One region of the Mammaliicoccus lentus genome, then DNA from elsewhere that is predicted to be linked to it. Evidence: riboswitches for the same ligand, from Rfam matches in the RefSeq annotation. Region 1 holds a riboswitch; each other region holds the start of a gene.
What was found. A riboswitch is a leader RNA that binds a small molecule or an ion and turns the genes downstream of it on or off. The one in region 1 is predicted to bind S-adenosylmethionine.

Region 1 (2,330 bases):
TTTTATTTATATAAGGATTATTAATTGTCTTAATATTTCGTCAAATTATATTGCTAAACTTAATTTGATATGATAAAACTAATACATATTAAAAACAAAAAAGAGGTAAGTCACACTGAGGTTAGACAAACGTTAGACTAACCTTTGAAACTATCTCCTTGAGAATGGAGGTATTATAAGTGCAGGAATCTGCAAGCATACATAAATCCTTGTTTTTACAAGGTGTTAAAGATTGTATACCAACAATGCTCGGTTATTTTAGTGTTGCGATAGCTTTCGGAGTAGTTGGAGTGTCATCAGGTTTATCCATTTTAGAAATTGCATTGTTATCCATTTTTGTTTATGCAGGTGCTGCTCAATTTATCATTTGTGCGCTTGTAGCTATCCAATCTCCTATATCTGCTATTTTCTTAACCATATTCTTTGTGAATTCTCGTTTATTCTTACAAAGTTTAGCTTTAGTACCAGCCTTCAAAAACAATAGTTTGTGGTCAAATATTGGAATTGGAACTCTTGTAACTGATGAATCATTTGGTGTAGCTATTACAAAGTATGCAAAAGAAAAATCTTTAAATGCTACATGGATGCACGGGCTTAACATTTCAGCATATATATTATGGGTTACAACTTCGATATTAGGTGGTTTAATAGGTAATCTAATTCCAATCGAAACGATACAAAAAAATAAAATAATTTATCATTTGTGGCTCATATGTTTAACAATTTTTTGTATGTTGCTATTTACGTTATTTATGCCAACGTTTCTTTCTATTATATTAGCAACATTAGTCGCTTCAATTGCAGGGGTGGTGTTTGATAAATGACGATATCAATGTATTTACTACTCATTACAGCTGGGTGTTTCATTATAACATGGGTTATAAGAGTAGCGCCGTTTGTTTTATTATCAAGATTTGAATTACCGGCTGGAATCATTAAATGGTTACAATTTGTGCCGGTTTGTTTATTTACAGCACTTATTGTAGAAGGCATGTTAAATCAAGAAGGATCAACAGGATATCAACTTAACTTAGAAAGTGTTTTTGTTGCAGTGCCAACTGTTGTTATTGCATTTGTCACGCGTAGTTTAACAATATCTGTTTTAGCAGGGATGTTGATTATGGCTATTGTAAGATTTGTCTTTTAATAACAAAGTATAAGTTATTGAAAGAGCATTGCTTTTCTAGTATTCTTAATATTAATTACATAGTAAAGCTTATTCAGAGAAGTTGAGGGATTTGGCCCGATGAAACTTCAGCAACCGGTCACCTTAGATACGGTGCTACGACCAACGAGTCTACTCGCATAATAAGAATGATGAGAACTTCTTACTTCTTTAACGAGTAAGAAGTTTTTCTATTATATAAGAGGGGGTTAGATAAGATGATTTCTCGTGAAACAGGTTCAGTAGAATTAGGTCGATTTGAAACAGAATCAGGAGAAGTGATTGATAACTTAAAGCTTCAATATGAGCATGTCGGTTATAAGGGGCAACCGCTTGTTGTTATCTGTCATGCATTAACAGGTAACCATTTAACGTATGGAGATGATGAGCATCCAGGTTGGTGGAGAGAAATTATCGATGGTGGTTATCTGTCTATAAATGATTATCAATTTATAACTTTTAACGTTATAGGTAGCCCATTTGGGTCGAGTTCAAAATTAAATACACCCCATTTTCCAGATACATTAACGATGAGAGATGTAACTAAAGCTAATATATTGGCTTTGAAACATTTTGGTTATGAAAAAATTGATGTTCTAATTGGTGGTTCATTAGGTGGCATGCAGTCTCTCGAAATTTTATATGACGGGTCAATTGAAGTTAAGAAAGCTGTTATTTTAGCGGCAACTGAAAAGACATCATCTTATAGCAGAGCTTTCAATGAAATTGCAAGACAAGTTATTCAAATGAATGGTCAAGACGGATTAAGTATTGCAAGACAATTAGGCTTTTTAACTTATCGTTCAAGTAAAGATTATGAAGCAAGATTCTCAGCAGATGATGTTGTCAGTTATCAAAAATATCAAGGTAATAAGTTTAAAAATAGCTTCAATAAAGATTGTTATCTCACTTTATTAGATGTATTAGATAGCCACGATATATTTAGAGGACGAAATGATGTTGAAGAACGCTTAAAACAAATAGATACAAAAGTATTAACACTAGGGTTCACTGATGACTTATTATATCCAGATGACCAAGTAAAATCACTCGGTCGATTCTTCAAGTATCATAGACATTTCTTCGTGCCAGATAATGTTGGCCATGACGGATTTTTATTAAACTTTGGAGATTGGGCACCATATGTTTATCATTTCTTAAAATT
Region 2 (2,330 bases), 640 kb from region 1:
TCAGACATTCAAGGTACACCAGTAGGTTATTTAACACTACGTCTGAATGGAGAACAAGAAGCAATTCAAAATAGTTTTCAGTATTTAACAGATTTAAATATTGAATATGAGGAGGTTGAAGCATAATGTTTGGATCATCTTTAGATTCATCTCAACTATATGACGCTATATACCAAACGCTATACATGGTTACTGTTTCTTTAGTAATCGGTGCATTAATTGGTATTCCTTTAGGTATTTTACTTGTTATAACTAGAAAGAATGGTATTTGGCCAAATGCTTTTATATATCATGTGCTAAATCCAGTTATTAATATATTCCGTTCGGTGCCGTTTATTATTTTACTTATTGCTATTGTACCTTTTACTAAAATGATTGTGGGTACATCTATTGGAACTTCTGCAGCAATAGTACCTTTAACAGTCTATGTTGCGCCTTATATTGCAAGATTAGTAGAGAACTCACTGTTAGAAGTGAATTCAGGCGTCATAGAAGCGGCACATTCTATGGGAGCATCACCGTTTCAAATTATTCGACATTTCTTATTACCTGAAGCACTGGGGTCTTTAATTCTAGCATTAACAACATCTATTATCGGTTTAATTGGTGCTACAGCGATGGCCGGTGCAGTAGGTGGAGGCGGTATTGGTGACTTAGCTTTAGCTTATGGTTATCAACGTTTTGATACAATTGTTATTGTCATTACGGTCGTTATTCTAGTCATTATGGTACAACTTATCCAATCTTTAGGTAATGTATTGTCTAAAATTGTAAGAAGAAGTTAAAAAAAGTATTGACTTAGAGTAATATGATAGGTATTATCAGAATTAATCAAATAAAAATTATCAAGAGAGATTGAGGGATATGGCCCGATGAAATCTCAGCAGCGGACTCTATAAAGAGAACTGTGCTAAATCCATCAAGTTTTAAACTTGGCAGATAAAGTTAATCCCTTTTGAGCTAAGCTTAAAAGGGATTTTTATTTATATACATAAGAAAAGGAGCGAATAAAATGAAAAAAGTATTAACATTATTAATGACATTAGTTTTACTATTAGCAGCATGTGGTGATAAAAAAGATGATAAAAAGGTAACAGTGGGTATCGCTTCAAATGATACTGCTGTATGGGATAAAGTAGCAGAATTAGCTAAAAAAGAAGATATTAATGTAGAGGTTAAACAATTTTCGGATTATAACGTTCCCAATAAAGCATTGTCAGACGGTGATATTGATTTAAACTCATTCCAACATTTTGCATTTTTAGATCAATTCCAAAGAGCAAATAAAGGAACAGAAATCACACCAATTAGAACAACTGTGTTCGCTCCACTGGGTATTTATTCTAATCAAATAAAAGATATTAAAAATTTAAAAGACGGTGCTAAAGTTGTTATACCAAACGACGTTTCTAATCAAGCTAGAGCTTTAAAATTATTAGAAAAAGCAGGGTATATTAAATTGAAGAAAGACTTTGGATTAGATGGTGGTCCTAAAGATATAGTTGAAAATAAAAAGAATTTAAATATTAAAGCAGTCGATGCTCAACAAACAGCTAGAGCGTTAGATGAAGTAGATATCGCTGTTATAAATAATGGTGTTGCATCTAAAGCAGGATTAAATCCTAAGAAAGACCCTATCTATTCAGAAAACCCAGATGCAAATGCTGCTAAACCATATATCAACTTTATAGCTGCAAATACAAAAGATAAAGATAATAAAACTTTAAAAAGAGTTGCTGAGCTATACCATTCAGAAGAAGCGAAAGAAGCTCTGAAAGAAGACACTAAAGACGGAGAAATTGTAGTTGATTTAAAACAAGAAGAAATTAAAGAAATACAGGATTCATTAAAATAAAAAAGATTCGGCTCCCCCAAGCCGAATCTTTTTTTTGTTATTTTTTTAGAGAATTTAAATATAGTTGACCTTTTTCATGGTCATATTTATTTTCCCATTTTGAAATAACGACTGTAGAGAGTGCGTTTCCTACTACGTTAACACACGTTCTCATCATATCTAATAATCTATCGATACCAATGATTAATGCTAAACCTTCTGGATTTAATCCCATCGATCCTAGAGTGGTAATTAATACAACAATAGAAGTACCAGGAACAGCAGCCATACCTTTAGACGTGATCATTAAAGTGAACATTAGAATAAGTTGTTCTACTAGACTTAAATGTACGCCATACATTTGAGCAACAAATAACGCTGCTATAGATTGGTACAAAGCAGAACCATCTAAGTTAAAAGTATATCCTGTAGGTACTACAAAGGATACGATATCTTTTGGTGCACCGAATTTTTCCATTTTTTCCATCACTGAAGG
Region 3 (2,330 bases), 1.0 Mb from region 1:
CGATATTTTTAGCTACATAACGAGCCGCATAAGCACCAGATCTATCAACTTTAGTTGGGTCTTTACCACTGAAGCAACCTCCACCGTGTCTAGCATAACCACCATATGTATCAACGATGATTTTTCTACCTGTTAAACCTGCGTCTCCTTGTGGCCCACCAATAACAAATCTTCCAGTAGGATTAATAAAGAATTTTGTTTGATCATCTAATAATTCCTTAGGAACGATTGGATATATAACATGATCTTTAATATCTTGTTGAATTTTTTCTAATTCTATTTTTTCATGATGTTGTGAAGAAACAACAATAGTATCTACTCTTAAAGGTTTATCATTTTCGTCGTATTCTATTGTTACTTGTGTCTTTCCATCTGGACGTAAATATTCTAAAGTGCCATCTTTACGTACATCAGTTAATCTTTTTGACAATTGATGAGCTAGATATACTGGTAACGGCATATATGTTTCAGTTTCATTTGTAGCATAACCAAACATTAAGCCTTGGTCTCCAGCACCGATAGACTCAATTTCACTATCTGTTAAATCGTCTCTATCTTCTAAAGCACAATCAACACCTTGAGCAATATCAGGTGATTGTTCATCGATAGCTGTTAGTATTGCCATTGTTTGGAAATCATAACCATACTTCGCTCTAGTATACCCTATATCTTTTACAGTCTCTCTTACTACTTTCGGAATATCTACGTATGTTGAAGTTGATATTTCTCCTGAAATTAAAGCCATACCTGTAGTTACAGTTGTTTCACAAGCGACTCTCGCTTTTGGATCACCTTTTAGTAATTCATCTAAAATTGCATCAGATATTTGGTCGGCAATTTTATCAGGATGTCCTTCTGTTACTGATTCGGATGTGAAGAGTCTTCTGTTTTTTGACATAAAAAATCTCCTTTAGATTATGTTGTACGGTCTCTTCCTCAGTGCAAATAAAAAGTGCCTTCTCTCTATAAAACAATAGAGAGAAGGCACACTCGTGTCCATTCGCTCTTATCGTTCAGACAATATTGGTCTGCAAACGGTTTGGCACCTTCCTTTCATTTAGAAAGAGGTTGCTGGGTTTCATTGGGTCCATGTCCCTCCACCACTCAGGATAAGAGAATCCGTCAGAAATGATAATACTAAAGTTTTAGAATTATGTCAATGAAACACGAAATAAATATTTTGTCATAAACTTTTAACAATAAATTCGTTTATTAGTATAGACTATTTATCTCAATGTGTTATACTAATTCCATGAAAATGCTTACAAAATAATTTTTAGACATGGGGGTCGTCATTTATGGCAATACAGTCAATTACAGAATCAATCGAATTAACTAATCTTCTTAGCAAAGAAACAACTTTAAAACAACTTTCTAGATCTGAGTTGTACAAACACATTTTAGAATCAGGTGAAGGTGTGTTAACTGAATCCGGAGCTATTAGAATGGAAACTGGTAAATACACAGGTCGCTCACCTAAAGACAAATTTATTGTTAAAGAAGAAGACACGGAACAAGATATAGATTGGGGTTCTATAAACCAGCCTATTTCTGAACACAGTTTTTTAAATTTATATGATCAAGTTATTGACTATTTAAACCAAAAATCACAACTTTATGTCTTCAACGGATATGCGGGTGCCGATGAATCTACTCGTTTAGATTTACGTGTTATAAACGAACTACCTTGGCATAATTTATTTGCACAAAATATGTTTATCCGCCCTGAAACAAAAGAAGAGGCTTTAAATATCAATCCTAATTTCACAATAATAAGTGCCCCTGGTTTCAAAGCAGACCCTGAAAAAGATGGAACAAACTCTGAAACATTTATTATTACTTCTTTTAAACATCGTGTAATTTTAATTGGCGGAACAGAATATGCTGGAGAAATGAAAAAAGGTATTTTTTCAGTTATGAATTACCTTCTTCCTAAAAAAGGTATCATGAGCATGCACTGTTCTGCAAATGTTGGATACAATAATGACGTTGCTTTATTCTTTGGTCTATCTGGAACAGGAAAAACAACTTTATCAGCTGATCCAAACAGAAAATTAATTGGTGATGATGAACATGGTTGGAACGAAAATGGCGTATTTAATATTGAAGGTGGCTGTTATGCTAAAACTGTAAGTTTAAGCCAAGAAAAAGAACCTCAAATATATGATGCTATTCGTTACGGTACAGTCTTAGAGAATGTTGGTGTGCAAAAAGATGGTACAGTTGATTATGACGACACAACATTAACTGAAAACACACGAGCTGCATATCCAATTGACTTCATTGATAATATCGTACAACCGTCAATTGCAGGTCATCCAAATACTATT

Region 2: linked by a shared signal. The riboswitch ahead of gmpC (dipeptide ABC transporter glycylmethionine-binding lipoprotein) and the one ahead of metX (homoserine O-acetyltransferase MetX) in region 1 are both predicted to bind S-adenosylmethionine.
Region 3: linked by a shared signal. The riboswitch ahead of metK (methionine adenosyltransferase) and the one ahead of metX (homoserine O-acetyltransferase MetX) in region 1 are both predicted to bind S-adenosylmethionine.

What each region holds. Positions count from the first base shown of each region.
Region 1 is NZ_OX344834.1:22,205-24,534, forward strand. It holds gene ACNMOQ_RS00100 (AzlC family ABC transporter permease) at 180-824, shown strand; gene ACNMOQ_RS00105 (AzlD domain-containing protein) at 821-1,147, shown strand; SAM riboswitch class I at 1,214-1,315, shown strand; gene metX (homoserine O-acetyltransferase MetX) at 1,384-2,330, shown strand, end outside.
Region 2 is NZ_OX344834.1:659,653-661,982, forward strand. It holds gene ACNMOQ_RS03050 (methionine ABC transporter ATP-binding protein) at 1-126, shown strand, start outside; gene ACNMOQ_RS03055 (methionine ABC transporter permease) at 126-785, shown strand; SAM riboswitch class I at 840-946, shown strand; gene gmpC (dipeptide ABC transporter glycylmethionine-binding lipoprotein) at 1,013-1,855, shown strand; gene ACNMOQ_RS03065 (cation:dicarboxylate symporter family transporter) at 1,893-2,330, opposite strand, start outside.
Region 3 is NZ_OX344834.1:1,067,617-1,069,946, reverse strand. It holds gene metK (methionine adenosyltransferase) at 1-898, opposite strand, end outside; SAM riboswitch class I at 1,004-1,116, opposite strand; gene pckA (phosphoenolpyruvate carboxykinase (ATP)) at 1,299-2,330, shown strand, end outside.